Regions from separate parts of the Providencia sp. 2.29 genome, predicted to be linked through region 1. Evidence: predicted binding sites of a transcription regulator. Region 1 holds the regulator's gene; each other region holds the start of a gene.
What was found. The regulator LexA, encoded in region 1, represses DNA repair genes until DNA is damaged. The targets are predictions, from matches to a motif close to TNCTGTATGTACATACAGNA.

Region 1 (5,728 bases):
ATGCTGAACCAGCTACCATTGAACTTGCTAATACTGCGATTGTTACTAGTTTCTTGTTGAATAACATTTTAAATACCTCTGTATTTATAACATGTAGTAGTGAAAGACATTGTTATTTAATGTTCAAATTTAAATTCGTTACATCCTTGTAAATCCAGTCCTAAAATTTTGAATATAAACTTGAATAATCAGCATTAGCCTATTTAGCTAACACCATTAGGGTTAAAAAAATCCTTTTAATCCCCTTTTTAAAGGCAAGTCAAAAAAATTGACTCTAAAAAAGGCACTACCCTTTCTACTTACATACTCAAAAACACATATTAAGTAGTCGTATTTTTACGGTTCTAGTGGCTCTTGAATTTAACTTATTGTTAGCTTTCAGCTATCCAGTAATAGACTCCTGAGCACCGCCTATAGTAAAAAATAAAAATACTATTCCTATAAAGGAAAGTGATGGCCAATATAGAAATAGCTATATGGATAAAATTTTCAACCTAGTTAATTAGTCATTTCATTAACTATTAACTAGACAAAGATAATAGCCAACATCAGGAACATATTTAATGTTAGGAGTTTTCTTATATTTGGAAGATATCAAAATCTTTATCTAATCGCGTTTTCTCTAAAAGCAAAACGTAGTAGCATAATTATCTTTTTCAATATGAAGAATATTTCCAAACATCCTCATCAACTGGTTCCAATATTACCGCAACAATATCTTTTGTCAAAAACACAACAAAAAAGCACTACAAACAAAATATAATATTTACAAACACCAAGACAAAAGAATAAACAACCACAAAAGCTAAAAAATCATATTTTTAGCCATCAAAATTGGATTAATTTATATTTATAAAAGGTAAATAATTTATAAAAATTTACATTTGTATCCATTTGTTTGAAATAATTTCATTACATATAAAACTATAAACAAGGAACGTGCTGAAATAAAATTCTATATTTTATAATTTAACAATACTTAACACTAGTTTACACACAAAAGAAGATAATTAAATCTATGTGGTTGAATTGTTGTAAGATAAGTCTTAATTGACATTCACCCTAAATGTAACAGTTCTTTACTTTTCGTGTCATCCGCTTTGAGTGTAATGATTACCCTTTGGTTTTATTTAGAATTTCACCAAATGGCTATTTTTTAATTAAACTTATGGCATTACTTTACTTAGATACAAAGATGTATCTCCACTCAAGAGAGTAATTTTTCAATAGCAATGCTCTATCTCTAATCGTTACCTTTAAAAAACCATGATAATCCTAAACATATCAACGCTGTTCTCCTATATAGATAGGGGAAACATGCCTCATATGCAGTCGCTTAGTAGTGAACGATGATATTCCTTTATCTAAGGGTGAAGTGAGAGAATATAAAGATATTCATCTATAAAGAAGATGATAGAAGTATTTCAAAGACTTCTCGCGGTATGAGTTTATAACTAGAAAAATAAAGTGATATGAAACTCAAGATTTATTTTTGATTATGTGGGTCACGGGCAGTGAAACAATATTCGCTAAATAAATACATTAGAATATATAACTAAGTAAATACTACTCTATTTATGCCTCTACTAATTTTTTATTACAAATTAATTATCCACTAATGAAGTTTATTGATATTGCAGACGACCTTTTAACTATTCATAAAAAGACACTCCCCATAATAGCCTAGTGATTGTTGCTTCTATTGACGAAAAAATACTTACAAAGTACCTTAAGTCACAAATTATCGCTTTATTTTAATTAAATAAGACATCTTAAATAGAATATTTAACCGCTATTGAGATACAAAAAACAAAATGCATAATTTTAAATTTTACACCTTAATTTTATAAGGTTAATGACCGTAGACGGTTATAGCATCCCAAAATCGGCAGTTTTGTGCCGTTTACCGATAAACATCGGTCTAACAGAAAAGCCTAGCCTAAAGCCTCACAATTACTGACGGTTAAGAAAAACGCCCAAACTGTGTTATGACAATTAACCTCAAGCGATACATTTAAAATGTAATATGACTCTATTTTTGTCCGATATTGCGGATTAAAATTTTCATTCTTGTTTTTGATAAATAACTATTTTTCTCTATGTTAGCCCTTTTGCTCTCTTCTTATTTCCATCTCTATCTGCAATGAAGTTATGGTAAACTTGTTTACAACAGCAATTTTCAGTTTTGATGTAAGGTCAATTACCATGAAAAAAATGAGTGAAGATAAACTGCTAGTGATGGCCGAAAAAATTTGCCAATCAAGAGGCGTTCGGCTCACACCGCAAAGAGAAACTGTTTTACGCCTGATTGCACAGCAACATGGCGCAATCAGTGCTTATGACTTATTAGATTTATTAAGAGAGGTAGAGCCTCAAGCAAAACCACCAACGATTTATAGAGGCTTAGAGTTCTTAATAGAGCAAGGGTTTATTCATAAAATAGAATCAACAAATAGTTATGTTATCTGTCACCATTTCGATAACCCGAGTCATATCTCAGTAATGTTGATTTGTGATCATTGCGGAAGTGTCACAGAGAGTGATTGCACAACAATTGAAACAGCAATTATGTCTCTTGCAAACAGCCACCAATTTCACCTGAGACACACTGTGGTAGAAAATCATGGATTATGTCATGAATGTTACGAACTCAGCACTTGCCAGGATCATGAACATTGTGAACACAACCATGAGCAACCGGTTATCACAAAGAAGAAATAAGAAGTGGCGTAGAATTACTGCTGATAGTAGGTACTTGCTGAGGGAGCACTTAAATAGAGTGGCAGACTTTTTATCTAATTTAATAACCTAGTGACAAACCTAGGTTGATATTAGAAAACAGTAAAATCTGCCAGCAATATTTTGAAGGGTGGTTATAAGACCAATATTAACACCAATCACCATTGCGAATCACACCTACCGCTAATCCTTCAATAGTGAAATTTTGTTGACGTAAATCGACAATAATAGGTGCAAACTCTGGGTTTTCGGCGATTAACTCAACGCGGTTACCTTGTTGCTTAAAGCGTTTTACCGTAACCTCATCTTCAATACGCGCCACAACCACTTGCCCATTACGGACATCTTGTGTTTTATGAACAGCTAACAGGTCACCATCCATAATCCCGATATCTTTCATCGACATCCCATTAACACGCAATAAAAAGTCAGCATGTGGTTTGAATAGCTCAGGATCAACCTGATAATGACTTTCAATATGCTCTTGCGCTAATAAAGGTTCGCCGGCAGCGACACGCCCAATTAAAGGTAGCCCCTGAATTTCAGGATCATTTTCTTCTTCAAGCAGTAAACGGATACCACGAGAAGCCCCTGAAACAATCTCTATCACCCCTTTACGAGCTAAGGCCTTAAGATGCTCTTCTGCCGCATTAGGCGAACGAAAACCAAGGCTTGCTGCTATTTCAGCACGTGTAGGTGGCATACCCGTCTGAGAAATGTGATCGCGCACCAGATCATAAACTTGCTGTTGTCTAGCGGTCAGTGCTTTCATTTCGTTCCCCTGTTTGTTTATACAGTCAGACTGTGAGTATATACAGGTAAATGAAGATTTGAAACACTTAAATCACTCGAATGCCATATTTGCCAGTAATCTCACCGATAATCGCTCTGTTTTCGATAATTTCTGACTAGCCAACGAAATAATGCTGCCACAATATCGTCGCCCAAATAACTAAAGCTAACCCAATCGTGATAAACACAGCCGCCGAGCCAATATCTTTCGCTCGTCCAGACAACTCATGATATTCACTTCCTACACGATCCACGACCGCCTCTATTGCACTGTTAATTAATTCTACGATAGCGACCAGTACAACAGAGCTAATCAATAATAATCGGTCGATATAGCTAACATCCAGCCACAACGCGATAATGACAGCAAGTATTGCCGCAACGGATTCTTGCCGAAATGCAGCCTCATTGACCCAAGCTGCTTTCAACCCTTTAAGGGAGTAACCCGCAGCCTTAATTACACGCGTAAATCCCTTAGTTTGGTTTGCCATATTTATTCCTCAAAATTACAAAACAATAATCATTTTTTGCGGTCAAAGTTAATTGTCAGTAACAGATTTGCCAGTTGATTTCTGGTATGCTTGCGAAGCATTGTTAACAAGAGGCTATAATCATTTATGTCACTATGGCGTAAAATATATTACAACACGTTGAATTTACCACTTAAATTACTGGTAAAGAGCAAACTCGTTCCAACGGACCCTATTTCAGAACTTGAATTGGACACCAGTCGGCCCACATTATATGTGCTGCCATATCATTCTAAATCTGACCTTTTAACATTACGTCACCAATGCTTATCTATCGGCCTACCTGATCCTTTGGTCGATAATGACATTAATGGCACTAAATTACCGGCTTACGTCTTTATTGATGATGGCCCTAGAGTATTTCGTTATTATTCTCCTAATCCACGTAAAGAATCGGTGAAGGTATTCCATGCCTACTTAGATTTGCATCGTAGTAATCCGAATCTTGATATCCAAATGCTACCGGCTTCTGTCATGTTCGGTCGCTCTCCTGGGCGTGAAGGGCATACACCGGCGCCGCCATTGCGTTTACTTAACGGTATTCAAAAGTTCTTTGCCATAATCTGGCTTGGGCGAGATAGCTTTGTTCGCTTTTCCCCTCCAGTGTCGATGGGCTTGATGGCGCAAGAACATGGCACAGATACTATTATTGCGAATAAACTTGCACGGGTCGCGCGTATTCACTATTCACGCCAACGCCTTGCTGCTGTTGGCCCTAAATTGCCTGTTCGCCAAGAGCTATTCAATAAGCTGCTAACCTCAAAAGCCATTGAAAAGGCGGTTGAAGACGAAGCCCGTAGCAAAAAAATTCCACTGAAGAAAGCTCAGCAAAATGCCGTCAATATGATGGAAGAAATTGCCGCTAACTTCTCTTATGAAGCGATACGTCTTACTGACCGAGTGTTAAGTTGGACTTGGAACCGCTTATATCAAGGGATCAACGTTCAGCATGCCGAGCGGGTTCGCCAATTGGCGCAAGATGGTCATGAAATCGTTTATGTGCCTTCTCATCGCAGCCACATGGATTACTTGCTGCTGTCATACGTTTTATATCATCAAGGCTTAGTTCCTCCTCATATCGCGGCAGGTATCAACTTGAATTTCTGGCCAGCGGGGCCTATTTTCCGTCACCTCGGCGCTTTCTTTATTCGTCGAACCTTTAAAGGTAATAAACTCTATTCAACCGTATTCCGTGAGTACCTCAGTGAATTATTTGCGCGGGGTTACTCTATTGAATATTTTGTTGAAGGTGGCCGCTCCCGTACAGGCCGTTTACTTCAGCCAAAAACAGGTACCTTGTCGATGACGCTACAAGCGATGCTACGTGGCGACTCTCGTCCTATTACGATCGTGCCCGTTTATATTGGCTATGAAAATGTTCTGGAAGTGGGAACCTATGCCAAAGAGCTACGTGGTGCTGAAAAAGAGAAAGAAGGCTTCTTTTCGATGGTTCGCGGCCTACGTAAATTACGTAACTTAGGCCAAGGCTATGTGAATTTTGGTCAGCCTATTTCACTCTCTCAATATCTCACAAAGCGTGTACCTGATTGGCGCGACTCGATTGACCCTATCGAACCTCAGCGCCCGAGTTGGTTAAACCCAATCGTCAGTGGGCTAGCAGATCACATTATGGTCAATATTAATAATGCTGCGGCAGCTAACGCTAT
Region 2 (5,728 bases), 1.0 Mb from region 1:
CACCATTTTAATCCACGACCGTCATGGGATTTTTCAACTAATAACGTGATTAGAGAAGCTTATCCCGATACTAGGCAAAGTTGGCATTTGGATTATATTTTTGCCAAAAATATGCGTTCAATTAAACAGCAAACACGGGTGATCAAAAGCAAAATTGGTTATAACTATAATAATAAAGTCTTTTTTGATTATTCCGATCATTATCCTGTAGTGGCTGAAATTGAGTTGTGATAATTAGATATTTCAGCCACATATTTTTAAGGCGCCTTTATTGTGGAGCTAAATGGGTTAAGATGCGCTCCGCTTGTGTCCAGAGTAGTGAACCACCATCATCTTCTAACACGAAATGTTGGCAATTAGGGAAACGCGTTGCGAGGGTTTTACCAAAGTCTGGTGAATGAACAGTGCTTTCATCTTTCTCACCATACCACAGTGAAACAGGGCAATGGATCTCTTCAGGCTGGAAAGGCCAAGGCTGTAACGAGATCAATAAGTCTTGCACATAGCCTAAATTGCCTTGAAGAAAGGCTCGGTTCATACAGTCAGTATAGGCTTGCAAAAATGAGGGCTGATTGTAAACATTTTGATCAACCGTCGCGCTGCTATTGAGTATAAAAGCCAGTAACCAAGGTGCACTCACGTTTTTCTGTAACCAATCAGACAGCGCATCAGGTGTATTTCTGGCTTGCTCTTGCATATTGATAATATCGGCTTTTAATAAAGCACTTGTCGCGGGATAGTCAAATTGATCTTGCCCAGCAACAATAGATAAAGTGTTAGGGGTGCCATAGAAAGCTAATGCCATGGCAAATACAGCACCTTGAGAAAAGCCAATAACAGAATATTGCTCAATTTGCTGAGCTTGCAATAACGCGTCAATATCTGCCGCAAAACGTGAAAGCGATTTTTGTGGATCTTGTGACGATTCGCCTAGCCCAGCACGTTCAGGTACGATGAGTCGGATATTAAGTGGATCAAGTTGCTCAAGGCCAAAGCCTAACGTTCCACTCATACCCGCGCCAGTACAAAAAATAACAGGAAATCCCGTTCTTGGGCCTGATTCATACCAACTTAAGTTGCGGCCATCAGACAATTGAAGTGAACCTTGGCGCGTGTTTGTGAATGTGTTTGTCTGCATTGCTGAGTCCTAACTTATTTTGGGGCACGGGATGGTCACAATCAATGTGAAAGTGGCAAGGGTATATTTGATTGAATCTTAATAATGCTAGCCATAAAACGAATAATAAAATAATCGTCAGGTATAATGCAAAGCCAATTACGAAAAAGATTATTTGTTCTCTCAATAAGGAGCTGATATGGGGTTTTCAGATGCGGATAAGCAGTGCCTACTGGCGGTAAAAGGTGTTGGCCCAACAGTTATAAGTCGGTTAGAACAAATGGGATTTTCGACATTAGCTCAACTGAGTGAAGCATCATATGAAGACATTTTAATTGCTGGGGCTGCTTTAACAGGCTCGAGTTGCTGGAAAAATAGCCCACAAGCGAAGAAAGCCGTAGAAGGGGCAATTGCCGCGGCGAAACAAGCCATGAAATAACCCTGATTCGGTAAAAGGGTTTCATTATCTAATTTGATAAAAACAACCTCTCTTTTTGCATGAAGTACTAAAAGGTTTGCTTTAAGGTTAGCTTAAAGCTAAATCATAATATTATTAACATCATGTATAAGAAAACTATTAGGGCAGTCATTATTATATTCGCTGTTATGGCGATGACTGCGAGCCCAAAAGGTATCAATATTTTTTCGAATCAATGTGAAGCCTATAAAGGGATACCAAAAAGAATTGCCGCAATGACATTCGGTGAGCAGCTGATTAATCAGCAACGTGTTTTTTATACAATAACGTTAGTTGATGGCAAAAAAACGACGCAACAAATCGCCGTATTTAATACTATTGAGCATGAGCTAAACAAAAAAATGTTGGAGTTAATTCAAGCGGCTTTTGTCGTTGGTGCACCGGTTACGATACAACAGTGTGAGCAGGCGAGTATTGCAGGGTTAATGGTCGACTTTAACGGAGGAAAAACCATTAATCAATTTTAAAATGTCGAGCAAGCAATGGGGCGGTAAAGTCTTTTTTCAGATAGAAACCCCTCGGCAGCGTCATGATTGTTTGCCCAAATTCGCCAATACCCTCTGTTAGTGCTTTGCTATTTGCCGCTTTAGGGCGTATTTGTAGGACTTGTCCATGTCGAGCGGTGATACTTTCCACTTTGCCTAACACAATCAGATCCATCAACTCTTCCCAGTCTTGGCGCAGCAATTGCTCTTCCAAAGGAGAAGGGCTCCATAATAATGGGCTTGCGATACGACGTTGAGCGAGTGGTATTTGTCGTTCGCCTTCAATTGGAAACCATAAAACACGAGAGAGTTTTCGGTACACATGGCTATTTTTCCATGTTAACCCACTATTGCCTGTGAGCGGTGCGATCGCCACAAATGTGGTTTCAAGGGGCATTCCATTTCGGTCAATAGGGATGGTTTTTAGTTCGACACCAATATTGGCGAAATCTTGTTCGGGTTTACTGCCAGCGGTAGCTCCTAAAAAATATTCTAACAGCATACCCACCCAGCCTTTGTCACGTTTAAGATCGGGCGGCATAGGTAAGCCAGCGTATGCCGCTAATTCACCAAGAGTATAGCCAGCGAGAGCTTGTGCCCTAGCCATTAAAACGGACTCATTTTCAGGAGGGGATGGTGGTATAAATGGCATAATACGATTAAATAGTAACCAGAAAAAATTCACAGGGTAGCAATAGTATATCACTTTTTATAAGAGATATTTAATTTGCTGATATATAAGGAAATAATTCAGTCTATTAAAAAATAATCCTCAAAGAAAAATAGGTTATTCATGTTCATCCCATAATAATCACAGGATCATTCACTAGGTTATCCACAGAATTATTGGATAACTGTGAAAAACTTTAATTACTGTGTGTATTTACAGGCTTGACTTACGTAGTTTTTTGAACCTAATCACATAAATTGGGTAAGTTAAGCACATTACTTGTGGATAAATCATACATTGATTGATCTTTGCGCATTTGAACTCCTAAAGCATAAAGTCGAAAAGATAAACTGTGTATAAAGAGAGGGTGATTGATTCATCCTATTGTTTTTAATGAAGTTAATTAGTTTTCTTGTTTTCTGTTAAAAAACAGGGGAAGGGATATACCCTGATTACTAGCGGGTTGTTCACATGGATATCCACAGAAAAAGTGAATAACATCCTTATTATTCACTCTCAGTGTTTATAACTTTTATGATTTCTGTGTATTATCCTCAGTAGGTTGAAACCATGCAGATTTAAAATCAAACCAACCAAAGGTATTCATGCGTGCTCCGCGCATGGTTTTTTGGCCTTGCAACTCTAGCCAATGGTGAAAAATAGGGTGAAAAATTTGTGTGTCAATGAGGCTTTCACACCAAGATTCGACATGCAGCTCCTGCCGACGCCATTTTGATAACGCCTCAGAGAGCGTAGAGCCTAAACATTTGCGCAATAGTGGCATTTCATACAAGGTGGCAAAAATAGAAAATTCGAGCGGTTTAAAGAAGTTAGCGGTAGCAAGCCAAATATCGCTCTCGACAGTGCCATTAAACCACTCAGGATAATCAACAATGTTGATTTTTAGATCAACGCCTTGAGTTTTCAACACACGTTTCATGATTTGGCTAATAGAATAAAATTCATGGTGTTGATGATAGAAAGTGACGGTGAGTTCCGTTAAATCAGCAGGCTTAGGTAACTGTGTGAGCATTCGGCTATGATGCCAATGTAGCAATAATCCGTAAGCAGGCGCCCAATGCCGCTGATAGAAGGATTCACAGTGAGCTAATAAATTGATTGGTGTTAAAAAACTACACAGCCATTTACGTATATCGCTACGTCTGGAAAGCTCAGAGCGTTGATCCATTAATAAAAAGTAGCATCCTTCTTCCATTCTGCTTTCTAATGAATCATTAGGTTTATTATCGCTGTCCATTTTCAACGTGGTACAGACCATCTGCTCAGATAGTTCAGGCACCACCCAAATGGTCACTTCATCAAGGAGTGCTCGATAACCAAAATAGCGATCAAATGCGGTAATCGTGAGTTTTTGAGGCAGGTTTTTCTCAACGAAAAAAGGGCCGGTACCAATTGGCATTTTGTCAAAATTATCAATGGACTCCCACTCTTTAGGAATAATTGCTGCATGGGGGCTACCAAGTAGCAAAGGGAGTTGTTTATCCACTTCACTTAATTGAATATCGATGACATTAGGGAGAGGAGAGGTAACCGATTGGATGTGTGAAAACAGAGGCCAACAATGTCGTAAACGCATAAGCGAACTGATGATGTCATCGACTAACATTTCTCTACCATGATGAAAGTAGATGCTAGGCCTTAAATAAAAGCGCCATTCAGTATCACTTATCGCCTGCCAATGATGTGCGATACCATTTTCAACTTCCCCTTTTTCCTCATTTATATGGGTTAAGCCATTAAATATTTGGCTCATTAAATGAATTTCTGAACGCCGCATAGGTGTTCCCGGTAATAAATTGGGGAAGTCTCGATAGTAGATAATACGTAATAAATTTTTACCTTGCCGATAGCTTCTTTCTAATTCGGAGAGCACCATTTGGCGAATAGTTTCTTTATCGCCGACTAAGGCAACCAATTTTTCTATGCTCTCTTCTTTTAATAGGCGCTCTGCTTGGGCTTGCTGTAGCTCTAATCCATTAACATGAAACAGAAGGGTAGAACGCTTTCCTCTACCCGCTTCGGCTTGCCAACTAAGCCATCCATGAGACTGCATACTATTGAGCAAGGTACGTACATGGCGTCGAGAACAAAACAGGGTATCTGCAATATGCTGCAATGTGGTTTCACTGTCTTGCCCCTGAAAATGTTGCCACAGACGAACAAATTGTGTTTGTAAACGAGAACTGGTCATAAAAGAGGAACTCCGCTGGCGATTGTATCAATTTTTATTTCCTAATATCCGTTGATAATAGATACCAGTATGTAGCTCGTTTGGTCTGTTAGTTGACAGACTGACTCCCCGAATTATTGAGTAATGGTAATTTACCAGCCGATAGCATCATTATCGGCTTTTTTATTACCTTTATTTTGATGGCAATTTTTTAATGATTATACCTAATAATAGGGATAATTTTAAAAGAGATTAACCCTCTATGGTAAATTTATTCACTATTTTACAATAAAAAACGCCTGCGATTGGCAGGCGTTTGGGGCAGCGTTTTTGCTCTTAACGCATAAATGAAGGGATATTTTGCTCATATTGACGGATTTGATCAGCATGTTGCAGCGTTAAGCCAATGCTATCAAGGCCGTTCATCATGCAGTGGCGGCGGAAGCCATCAATATCAAATCGATAAGTCTTTTCACCCGCCTTGACCGTTTGCTTTTCTAAATCAACAGTGAATTGGCAGCCTTCATTGCTCTTCACATAGTTAAACATTTCGTCGATTTCTGCTTCGCTCAATTTAATCGGTAACAACTGGTTATTGAAAGAGTTACCATAAAAAATATCAGCAAAACTCGGCGCGATGACGACTTGAATGCCAAAGTCTGTTAAAGCCCATGGAGCATGCTCTCTCGATGAGCCACAACCAAAGTTTTCACGCGCAAGTAAAATCGTCGCCCCCTTAAAAATGGGTTTGTTTAACACAAAATCAGGGTTGGGCTGTTGGCCTGCA
Region 3 (5,728 bases), 2.3 Mb from region 1:
CGTGCCCGCTGTCATAGAGCCGCTGACGTTGAGGGCGGTACGACCCATATCAATCAGAGGTTCGACGGAGATCAGTAAGGCAACCAGTGTGACAGGTAACCCCATAGCAGGGAGTACAATCAGCGCGGCAAATGTTGCACCACCACCAACACCAGCAACCCCTGCTGAGCTAACAGTAACAATCCCAACTAATGTCGCAATCCACAGTGGATCAAATGGGTTAATGCCCATGGTGGGGGCAACCATAACAGCTAACATAGCGGGATAGATACCAGCACAACCGTTTTGACCGATTGTCGCGCCAAATGAAGCCGAGAAGCTGGCGATAGATTCAGGAACACCAAAGCGACGAGTTTGAGTTTCAATATTCAGAGGAATACTGGCGGCACTCGAACGGCTTGTGAACGCGAATGTTAATACAGGGCCTGCTTTTTTGAAAAACTTAATAGGACTGAGGCCTGTTACCGCAATGAAAATACCGTGAACGATAAACATCAGTGCTAGTGCGACGTACGACGCTATCACGAATGTGCCTAGATTAATGATGTCTGATAGGTTAGAGCTTGCAACAACCTTGATCATCAACGCCATGACACCATAAGGTGTTAAGCGCATAACTAGACGGACGAGTTTCATTGCCCAAGCTTGCAGCACATCGATAGCCGCGAGCGCTTTTTCACCACGTTGTTGGTCATCTTTGAGTAATTGCAGAGCAGCAACCCCCAAGAAGGCAGCAAAGATAACCACGCTGATAATAGATGTTGGGCTAGCGCCCGTCAGATCAGCAAATGGGTTTTTAGGAATAAATGATAAAATAAGTTGTGGAACAGTTAGATCAGACACTTTGCCCGCATAATTATTTTGAATTGCATCAAGGCGAGCAGTTTCTTGTTGACCTTGAACCAAACCTTCGGCAGTTAAGCCAAAAAGATTTGCAATCAAAATACCAATAAGTGCGGCTATTGCAGTGGTTAATAACAGTGTTCCGATAGTTAAGAAACTGATTTTACCTAACGATGATGCCTTGTGCAGACGTGCGACCGCGCTCAGTATCGATGCGAAAACTAATGGCATAATCACCATTTGCAATAGCTGTACATAGCCATTACCCACGATATTAAACCAGAGAATAGAGTCTTTCAGTGTTTGGTGATTAGTACCGTACACCAAATGGAGAGCGACGCCATATGCCACACCAAAAACCAGACCTAATAGAACTTTTTTCGACAGGCTCCAGCCTTTTGCCCCTAGTTTTGCCAGTAGTATGAGCAGTGCTACAAAGACAAGCACATTAATAATTAAAGGAATATTCATTCCGAACTCCAATCGCAGTTTTTTGAATTATGTTATTAGCGCTGTAAACCTTAAAGGTTATAAGGAATTAGCTCATCCTAACAACTGGTTATATGTTATCAGCAGATAAAAGACAATTCTTATACTGAAAAGTAATAACTTATGATGAATGATGCTTACAGTATATTACAAAATAGATGACTATGTAGACATGCGTATATCTATTTGATTATGAATATATTTTATTATGCTTTCAAATTGGCTATGAAAATCAAAGCTATAACTAACGGGTATAAAGCAAGCACAAACAGCCAAAACGATCGCGATAAAACGTTCTGCACGTTTATTTGACTTGCTACGCAGTAACGGAAAACAAAAACGAAAAGGCAGAGGCCATAAGAAGGGAACTCCGGAAGGGGTGAGTATATCAGCCACTAAATGGCTCATATAACCCAGTAAAAATGCTTGGATCAAATCATTAGGAATAGGCCAGTTGGCCGGTAGCCATTGGTAACAGGCGAGCACTAATAGTAGCCATGCGATTAAACTGTGTGTAAAACCTCGATGGCCACATAATTTGGAAATCGGCAGGGAAAGGATCCTTAACATCCGGCCGGGTATCGATGAAGGGTGGTCGATATCGGGGAGTAATGCCCCCAATAGCGCACCTGGCACCATATGCAGCCAATCACCTTGAGCAAGCTCAGGTGTGATCTCTAGCTTATGTGCCATTATTAATGAGGCGACAGAAAATAGCAGGTGCCCTTCAGCGGTCATGGTGGATAAATTACCATCTGTTTATCTATACAGTTAGGAGGGCAGTATAAAGCGTTTAAAAAGAATATGATAGGGCTAGAAATGCAAAAAACTCTTAGTTATTAGCAAATAACATCAGAGTTTTATACTTTTATGTAATATCCCTATCAAAACGTGATAGGGACGGGCGAAAAAAGCGGCAATAAATAATTAACGCAAATATTTTTCGGTGAGTTCATTAAGTGATGCGAGTTTAACATCCGCTAATCCCCAACGCGGATCATGAAAATGCTGTTGGTCAGGAACAACGATTGAGTGCATTCTTGCCGCTTTTGCAGCAATCATACCGTTAAAGGAGTCTTCTAGTGATACGCAGTGGATGGGTTTTGTCTCCAGTAAAGCAGCTGCATTGAGATAAACTTCAGGGTGCGGTTTACTGTGAGGTAAATCAGCCGCCGAAACAACCGCCGAAAAATAATCACGGATCTCAAATAAGTTCAGTACTTTCTCTAACATGTATTGCGGCGAGGCAGAGGCGAGGGCGATATTCAATCCCATTGAACGGCATAGTTCTAATGCGTGATGCACACCGGGAAGGAGGGGACGCTGCTCTTCAACTAAGCCAATAACACGATCAATAATCATCTGTTCGACTTCTTTTAGGCTATGTCCTTGCCACGGAGAAGCGTGATACCAAAGCTCTACGACATGGTCGATTCGTAAGCCTAGTGTATCGGGTAGTTTATCAGCGATGGATAGGTCGATGCCTAATTGAGTAAAAATTTCACGCTCCCCTTGCGCCCAAAAAGGCTCAGAGTCAATCAGCAAGCCATCCATATCAAAGATAACAGACTGGATGGATAAGTTGTGGTACATGTCAAAACTCCATTCATGTATGTGTGACCTTGCCATGTTTCAAGGTGTTGTATGCAGTAACAGGATTGACCCAATTAATTTGTCACCGTATCAATTCAAGGTATTGCATATCATCTGAAACTGATAGCCCTTTATTGCGATGAGTATTGTAGCAAGTCACTGACTGATTATATATATCGAAACGGTCATCTTTATCTTGAGTGTGAACGTTCCCCAAAAGTTGGATCTTTATGAAACTATTCAGTTATGGATTGAAAATGCTCGATAACATGGCTGAGATATCAACACAGCAATCCATATCCGACACAAGGGAATATGGGAATGACAAGCTCCCCTAAATCCGTCATATCGCGGTTGCGGTCTAAGAAGTGGGCAGCTTTGCCACTGACGACAATGGGCAGTCACGAAAGCGCAAGTTAAATAATCTGAAATTGCGAGTATCCGTATTATTCCTTGTGGTAAATTTGGTGGCTTTATAAAAATTCAGTTATGATTAGTTATAAAAAAATTTTTAGAGGGTCAATAATGAATTACCAGACTGCAAGTTATGTCGCAATCGGCAAGCGTATTATCGGTTGGATTGTTTTTCTTGTAGCATTGATTTCCACTTTAGCGTCATTAGTCAAATTGGCGGGTATGAAAGGGTTAGAAGGAGAGGGTATTAATGCAGTAGCCAATGATTTTATTAAATTAATGGCTGAAATGACGCGCCAAAGTACACCGTTTCTTAATGTCTTCTGGAACAACTCCCCAGTACCTCAAGTTGCCAATGGTTTTTCAGGCGCGAATATCGGCTTTATCATTATCTTTCTTTTTATCTTTGTTGGCTTAGCACTAAGCGCTTCTGGCTTACGCATGTATCGACAAATTAAATTTATTCGTGAAAGCCTCGAAGATCACGTGATATTGGAAAAAGCCAAAGGAAATGAAGTCTCGAAAGAAGAGCTTGAGGCTAAAGTGACGATCCCTCGACACACCATATTTACCCAATTCTTTATTCTTTATTTTTCGCCAATCGCATTCGGTATAGTTATCTATTTGGCATTAAAGTTGCTGAATTGGTAATTATCTGGCCCAGTCAGGCATCGCTGGGCCAACACCGTCATTATTTCTCGCCAATTAACTCATCGATAATGGTACGTGCGTGCAAATAGCTTTTTTCAAGGCCAAAAATATTGGATTGGCAAAGTAGATAATAAAGTTGATAAATAGGTTGCCTTTCGAGGAAGCCCGAAGGTAAAGGCCACACACTTTGGTATCCGTCAATAATTTGGATGGGTAACTCTGGGTATAAAGGCAACATTGCCATATCACATTCTCTATCCCCCCAATAGCAGGCGGGATCATATAAAATACCATTCTGCTCTTGTGTCATAGCGCAGTTGGCAGGCCACAAATCCCCATGAAGTAAGGAAGGTTGCGGTTGATGTCCTGTCAGGCGCTCTTTGACAATATCAACGATCTGCTGAATATCGCCAAAGACCATTCCTTTCTCAGCGGCAATTTGTAATTGCAAACCAATACGTTTTTCGGCGAAGAAAGAGTTCCACCGTTTTTCCCAACCATTTGGCTGAGTGATGGTGCCTAACATTGTATCAAAGTCAAAACCATAGCTCGGTTGCTCTTCCCATTGATGTAGGTGGGCTAATTGCTGGCCGAAACGCCATGCGTTAGTTGCATCAAAACTTTTTAAAGGAAAATATTCTAATAGCAGAAAGCTGTGGTGTTTATTACTCCCTACACCATACACTTTAGGCACGGTGATGGTTTTGCTTTTGGCAAGCATTTCAAGCTGTTCGGCTTCTTGTTTAAATAAAGGCAGAAATTCACGCAGATTCTGTTTGACGAAAATGGTATGGTCACCGTAATCGATTTTCATCGTGTGATGAATATCACCCCCAGAAAGTATTTCTTTGTTATGAAGTTCTGCTTCACCTAAGTGTTCGCTTAATAAACGGTACATTGCTTGCCACATGATACACCTCGCTTTGCTTTGGTCTTCACTAACACGATTCTATAGCGACAGTTTAGGAATTAACAGCAATAATTATTTAAAAAGAAGAGCCTATCACGAAATGGCTCAACTATAACATTATGTTGAATGGATTATTTTAGATATTCATTATTATCGATATATTGTTTTTAAATTAATAACTAGTCATAAATAAATATTGAAATAAGACTATGAATATATTTCAAATGTTATTTTTCTTTTTTAAAAAATAAAGCCTTATTGTAATGACTATTATTTGCTATATTTTCTAATGAATATAATAAAATTAATTTTATACATAATTAGATTGTAATTATTCGATGTTTATTTTTTGCAATATTTAAATTAAAAAGAGTAATGAAAATGAAAGAGAAAATTGAAAATTACACTGGTCCTGCCGCTGGCTGGGGCGCGGTAAAAGCCGTGGCTGAAGCTATTCGAGGCCAAATGGAAATTGGTCATGATGTGATTGCTATGTTTGAAATGAATAAGCCTCAGGGGTTTGATTGCCCTGGTTGTGCATGGCCTGATCCTAAACATTATGCCTCCTTCGATATATGTGAAAATGGCGCAAAAGCCATGTCATGGGAAGCAACATCGAAAAGAACCACACCTGAATTTTTTGCAAAACATTCAGTAACTGAATTATTAAAGTGGGATGATTACGATTTAGAAAATGAAGGTCGTTTAACGCATCCAATGAAATATAATCCGCAAACTGACCATTATGAAGTGATTGAATGGGAAGAAGCCTTTGCACAAATAGGTAAACATTTATCTGGCTATGCCGACCCTAATGTGGTCGAGTTT
Region 4 (5,728 bases), 1.9 Mb from region 1:
TAGGCAACTTAAAATATAACGAGTATAGACTACGAAATGTTCGCCTCTGAGGTACTTTGTGTTAACGCTGCTTACCAGTTATCGTCGTGTTTTATATAACAGTCATGCTCTATATTATATCCGAATCTTAATCGCCCTGACAGGGACGACACTGATCCCTTGGTTATTGGGGCAAGAGCCTAAAGTCACAATCCCTCTGACATTAGGTATGGTAGCGGCCGCCTTGACCGACCTAGATGATAGGTTGACTGGCCGATTAAAAAACCTAGCTATCACCCTACTTTGTTTTTTTATTGCCTCAGTTTCGATTGAGTTACTGTTCCCGCATCCCGTTCTGTTCTTTTTTGGGTTGGCACTCTCGACCTGTGGGTTTATTCTCTTAGGGGCGCTAGGTCAACGCTACGCCACTATTGCATTTGGTGCGTTATTGATAGCCATCTATACCATGCTTGGGGTGCCAATATTTGATACTTGGTACCAACAACCCGCCCTATTACTTATTGGGGCTATTTGGTATAACCTTCTTACGTTGATCGGCCACATTCTTTTCCCTGTTCGGCCTTTACAAGATGCGATCACTCAATGTTATCAACAATTAGCCGCCTACCTCGATGCAAAGGCCAACTTATTCGACCCTGATCTTGAAGATGACTACCAACAGTCAGTCTATGATTTAGCCTTAGTCAATAGCACCTTAGTCAGTACGATGAATCAGGCTAAAATTGCGCTGCTCAGTCGGCTCAAAGGCGATAGAGGCCAGAAAGGAACACGTAATACCCTACAATATTATTTCGTTGCACAAGATATCCATGAACGGGCTAGCTCATCACACATACAATATCAGCAACTGAGTCGTACGCTACGCCATAGCGATATTCTCTTTCGTTTCCAACGACTACTTAGCATGCAAGCGCGGGCTTGCCAACAGGTAGCACAATCTGTTTTGTGGCGTAAGCAGTACCAACATAACCCGCGCTTTGAAGGTACTTTTGCTTACCTTGAAAACTCACTGCAACTGCTAAAACAACAGTCACCTGCAATTCATGAAATTAAGGCGCTGTATAATCTACTCAAAAATCTAAAAGGGATTGATGTCCAACTGAGAGGGCTTGGCCTCGAACAAGGTTCACGCCAACAGAATAATAAACAATTTGAACAACTCTCAGATGAGTCACCTTCAGGCATCAGTGATATCATCGCGCGCTTCAAGCACCATTTAACGCCGCAATCCGCCCTGTTCCGCCATGCAGTTAGGATGTCTCTCTTATTATGTACAGGCTATCTCATCATCCAATTATTTGATTTAGAAAGAGGATATTGGATTTTATTGACTAGCTTGTTCGTTTGTCAGCCTAACTATAGCGCAACAAAACGGCGGCTCGCACTCCGTATTATTGGCACACTGATTGGGATCCTCGTTGGCTTGCCGCTATTAAAATTTGTTCCTTCTATGGAAGGGCAGCTCACCTTAATTGTTATCTCTGGGTTACTGTTTTTTGTTTTCCGCAGTAGCCAATATGCGCAAGCGACACTATTTATTACTCTGCTCGTTCTATTTTGTTTCAACCTGCTAGGGGAAGGATTTGAAGTTGCTCTCCCTCGGGTCATTGATACGCTAGTTGGTTGTTTTATAGCCTTCCTTGCTGTTAGCTTTATATGGCCTGATTGGAAATTCCGCCAGTTACCGCAGGTTGTGCAAAAAACCATGAACAGTAACTGCCGCTATTTAGATGCGATTTTACAGCAATATTACCAAGGTAAAGATAACAGTCTGGAATACCGTGTTGCACGCCGCGATGCCCACAATAATGATGCTGAGTTTGCTTCTATCGTTTCCAATATGGCATCCGATCCTAAATCGTATAAAGTCACTCAAGAGCAAGCCTTTAGGCTCCTCTGCCTCAACCACACCTTACTGAGTTATATTTCAGCATTGGGTGCGCACCGAGAGCAAATGCAAAATGAGGAAAACCTGATTATTTTGAGTGATGCTATCTGTTATGTAGAAACATCATTACAAGTCATGAGCCTAGATACCTTAATGGATGAGAAATCAGAACGTCTACGAGAGAGTATCACTCATCGCATAGATAGCATATCGACCAGCGATGATGAAAAGACGGTTCTTATTATGGAACAAACAAGGCTGCTGCTTGAACTGATCCCTGAAATAAAATCCATGATCAAACAAATTAATATTCCCGTTACTTCGCCTCTTGCAAATGGCCATCATTCAGCCATATAGCGGATAAATCAAACTGATGAGCGGGTGTCAAAATACAGCGTTAATTGTTACACCCGCTTGTGCGACCTTTAGCCTAATACGGTTCAACCAACGCTGTTGTACCAATTAATCAACTCTTGTTTAATTTGTGTCGGCAGCACAGCACTGTGATAACCTTCGATTGCACCAGCCAACCCAATTAATAATTTGATACTAGGGGAAAAACGACCAAGCTGTTTTAACTTCAAAAAACACGCTTTCGCGCCTATTTCACGTAAATCGTCGGCTTTATGAATACCTATTTTCCCTAATGCCCTTTCAACCGACATATTCATATTAGGTAAATCTTTTATCCGAGTGACGGCAGACTGCTTTTGCTGCCGCTCTTCAATAGCTGAACGATAGGCTAAATCAATGCAGTGCAATAAAAGCGCTTCATTCTCCCAAATCTGCTGAGGTAACTGATAATAGCGCAGCTCTAGTGGGATCCCTTTTTTACTGAAAACTAACCGTTCAAGTTCAATTGATTCAAAGTAGCTCCTTGCAAAAAGGCAGCCACGTAAATATAAGAGCCCATCAAGCGCTAAGCCAACAATAACGTTATCAACAATCAAACAATAGCCGCCAAAATAGTTTTTCTTTTTAAATTCACCAAAACCTTTTAACAGCTGATCTAATCGAGAATCATTTTTTTCCGTTAAAGACATACCCCCAAACTCCTTATGAGCATTCATCTACTTCCATCCTTGTGTGTGAAACTATAAATACCTTAATTTTACAAACAATTAGCAGAAGTACATTCTGAGAGGATCCGCTAAAAACTCCAAGAATATTGCAGATAAAAACAACAAAGTTGCGAAGCGCTTTGAAAAAATAGTCTTGATATTGGATAAATATACAGTTACTGTATATACATACAGTTTGATTGTGAGGTGAACTATGGCTATTTATTCTTGGAACAAGGCAACTGAACATTCTGTTAACCACAGCACACAAGCAATGCCTTCAACACCGCCTATTGATGGCTCGATGCAACAAGGCATGGTGAGTGAGCTGGTTTACGATGAAAAACATCCTATTATGGATTACATTCTACTGCCGATGTTGCGTCAGTTCGGGGCGCAATCTCGTTGGCTGCTTTGGCTAAGCCCCAATAAAAAGTTAAGTCGTCACTGGTTAATGCAATCAGGCTTGCCTATTAACAAAATTATGCAACTCAGCAATATGGCGTCGATAACGACGATAGATGCGATGGAAAAGGCATTAAGAAGTGGTAATTATAGTGTTGTTTTAGGTTGGCTACCGGAATTAAATAAACAGGACTTTGCTCGCTTACAAACGGCAGCACAAGAAGGACATTCTATCGGCTTTATTATGCGCCCTCAAAAAACACATAATATCGCAAGTATCCATTCTGGACAGCAAAATAACCTAAAAATTCACTCTAACTATTATCACTAGCCAAGATTAAGAATATTCTTAGTAAATTTGACATTCGGATATCTCAGACTCAGAAAATACCGAAAAAATAATTGAGATCAATGTGATAGATAATAATCAACTCAAAATAGGATTACGTTTATCTCTCTGATTTATCCGCTAAAAAATGTTTTTTTACCATGATTTTTGCTTGCTCTACTTGTATCTTTTTTAGTTCGTTGTAGACTTTAGCTTGTTAAGGTTATGGCATTATTTTTTACTTTTTATAAATTTTTGTAGATAATGTCAGCGAAACCTAGCAAGTATTTTAAACCAATGGCGAATAATAAGGCTCTTTGAAGCCATGCCTATATTGGATGATAACGAGGCGTAAAAAATGAAAAAGACAGCTATCGCAGTAGCAGTGGCAGTAGCAGCTTTCGCAACTGTTGCGCAGGCAGCTCCAAAAGACAACACTTGGTATACCGGTGCTAAACTGGGTTGGTCTCACTATGAAGATACCAGCTTCACTCCAGTTGATCGTGAAAACACTGTAGGTAAAAGTACTGACCGTGATACTTTCGGTGCTGGTGCATACGCAGGTTACCAATACAACCAGTACATGGGCTTCGAGCTTGGTTATGACTGGTTTGGTAAAATGAAATACAAAGGTGCTGGTAACAACGGCGACCTGAAATCAATGGGTGTTTCTCTGACTACCAAACTGAGCTATCCAGTAATGGACGACTTAGACGTTTACACTCGTTTAGGTGGTATGGTATGGCGTACTGATGTTAAAGCACACCAAACAGGTGAAGAGCGTTACAAAGAAAACGATACTGGTGTTTCTCCTGTATACGCACTGGGTGTTGAATATGCAATCACTCCAAACTGGGCAACTCGTTTAGATTACCAATGGGTTAGCAACATCGGTGATAACGACAACCTGGGCGTACGTCCTGACAACGGCATGCTGAGCGTTGGTCTGGCATACCGCTTCAACCAAGAAGCAGCACCAGTTGTTGAGCCAGCTCCAGTTGTTAAGCCAGCGCCAGTTGTTGAGAACAAGCGTTTCACTCTGCGTTCAGACGTTCTGTTCAACTTCAACAAAGCAACTCTGAAACCAGAAGGTCAGCAAGCACTGAACGAACTGTATAACGAACTGAGCAGCATCGACCCAACTCAAGGTCGCGTACTGGTAGTTGGTTTCACAGACCGTATCGGTTCACAAAACTACAACCTGCCACTGTCACAAAAACGTGCTCAGTCAGTTGTTGATTACTTAGTTGCTAAAGGCGTTCCAGCAAGCGCAATCGCTGCTGAAGGTCGTGGTAAAGAAGATCCAGTAACTGGTAACAAATGTGACAACGTTAAAGGCCGTGCAGCTCTGATCGAGTGTCTGGCTCCAGACCGTCGCGTTGAAATCGAAATTCAAGGTACAACTGAAGTTGTCACTCAACCAGGTGCTTAATTCTTAGCCCCTCGTTCGAATTTCGAACTGAATACAAAAAACCCCATTTCGATGGGGTTTTTTTTTATGCTAAAAATCATCAGCTCACTAAACACAATCTGTCATTGTTACGATTAAATCGATCGTGGTCGAAAAAATAATGGCGGGTTACAAAGCATTTCGTTGGGAATAAAACGATCGTGGTTGATCAACGGGCAACTTGAGATAATCGTCCCCCCCTATTTTTTGGTACTTGAATTCCCTAGAATCGCCTGTAGGTCTTGCTTTAACGAACTCATTTGGCTCTCATACTTATCTTTATGCTCAGCATCTTCGATCAACTGAATGATCGTCTCTGATAATGTTTTATTGCGTTTCACTGCAAGGTTAGATAAACGCTGCCAAACAGAAAAGTTAAGGTCGATAGATTTTTTTCTGGTATGGGGATGCTCAGCATTGAAATGACGTTTACGTCTTGCTCGAATGCTTTGCTTCATACGGTTATCCAATTGTGGATTCATATGCAAAGCGATCCATTTTAAAACCTCTGTGGGCTGGTTTTCCATTTTGAGCAATAGCGCGATAGCCTCACTTTCGGCACTTCTTTCGATATACCGAGTAATTGGCTCACCACT

Region 2: the regulator LexA is predicted to act here: its motif matches at 2,952-2,971, upstream of mutH (DNA mismatch repair endonuclease MutH).
Region 3: the regulator LexA is predicted to act here: its motif matches at 2,086-2,105, upstream of I3B46_RS12680 (metal-dependent hydrolase).
Region 4: the regulator LexA is predicted to act here: its motif matches at 3,127-3,146, upstream of sulA (SOS-induced cell division inhibitor SulA).

The regions. Positions count from the first base shown of each region.
Region 1 is NZ_CP065420.1:465,229-470,956, reverse strand. Features, by position in the region: gene I3B46_RS02010 (fimbrial protein) at 1-67, opposite strand, end outside; gene zur (zinc uptake transcriptional repressor Zur) at 2,206-2,721, shown strand; gene lexA (transcriptional repressor LexA) at 2,888-3,511, opposite strand; gene I3B46_RS01995 (diacylglycerol kinase) at 3,648-4,022, opposite strand; gene plsB (glycerol-3-phosphate 1-O-acyltransferase PlsB) at 4,149-5,728, shown strand, end outside.
Region 2 is NZ_CP065420.1:1,465,680-1,471,407, forward strand. Features, by position in the region: gene I3B46_RS06505 (sphingomyelin phosphodiesterase) at 1-231, shown strand, start outside; gene I3B46_RS06510 (alpha/beta fold hydrolase) at 269-1,138, opposite strand; gene I3B46_RS06515 (Pathogenicity locus) at 1,317-1,556, shown strand; gene I3B46_RS06520 (hypothetical protein) at 1,730-2,062, shown strand; gene mutH (DNA mismatch repair endonuclease MutH) at 2,049-2,732, opposite strand; gene sgrR (HTH-type transcriptional regulator SgrR) at 3,283-4,962, opposite strand; gene leuD (3-isopropylmalate dehydratase small subunit) at 5,278-5,728, opposite strand, start outside.
Region 3 is NZ_CP065420.1:2,747,639-2,753,366, reverse strand. Features, by position in the region: gene I3B46_RS12685 (L-cystine transporter) at 1-1,314, opposite strand, end outside; gene I3B46_RS12680 (metal-dependent hydrolase) at 1,495-2,070, opposite strand; gene hxpB (hexitol phosphatase HxpB) at 2,260-2,925, opposite strand; gene I3B46_RS12670 (YniB family protein) at 3,451-3,990, shown strand; gene I3B46_RS12665 (fructosamine kinase family protein) at 4,031-4,900, opposite strand; gene I3B46_RS12660 (FdhF/YdeP family oxidoreductase) at 5,282-5,728, shown strand, end outside.
Region 4 is NZ_CP065420.1:3,154,139-3,159,866, forward strand. Features, by position in the region: gene yccS (YccS family putative transporter) at 59-2,245, shown strand; gene I3B46_RS14815 (TfoX/Sxy family DNA transformation protein) at 2,329-2,931, opposite strand; gene sulA (SOS-induced cell division inhibitor SulA) at 3,164-3,685, shown strand; gene ompA (porin OmpA) at 4,041-5,114, shown strand; gene matP (macrodomain Ter protein MatP) at 5,333-5,728, opposite strand, start outside.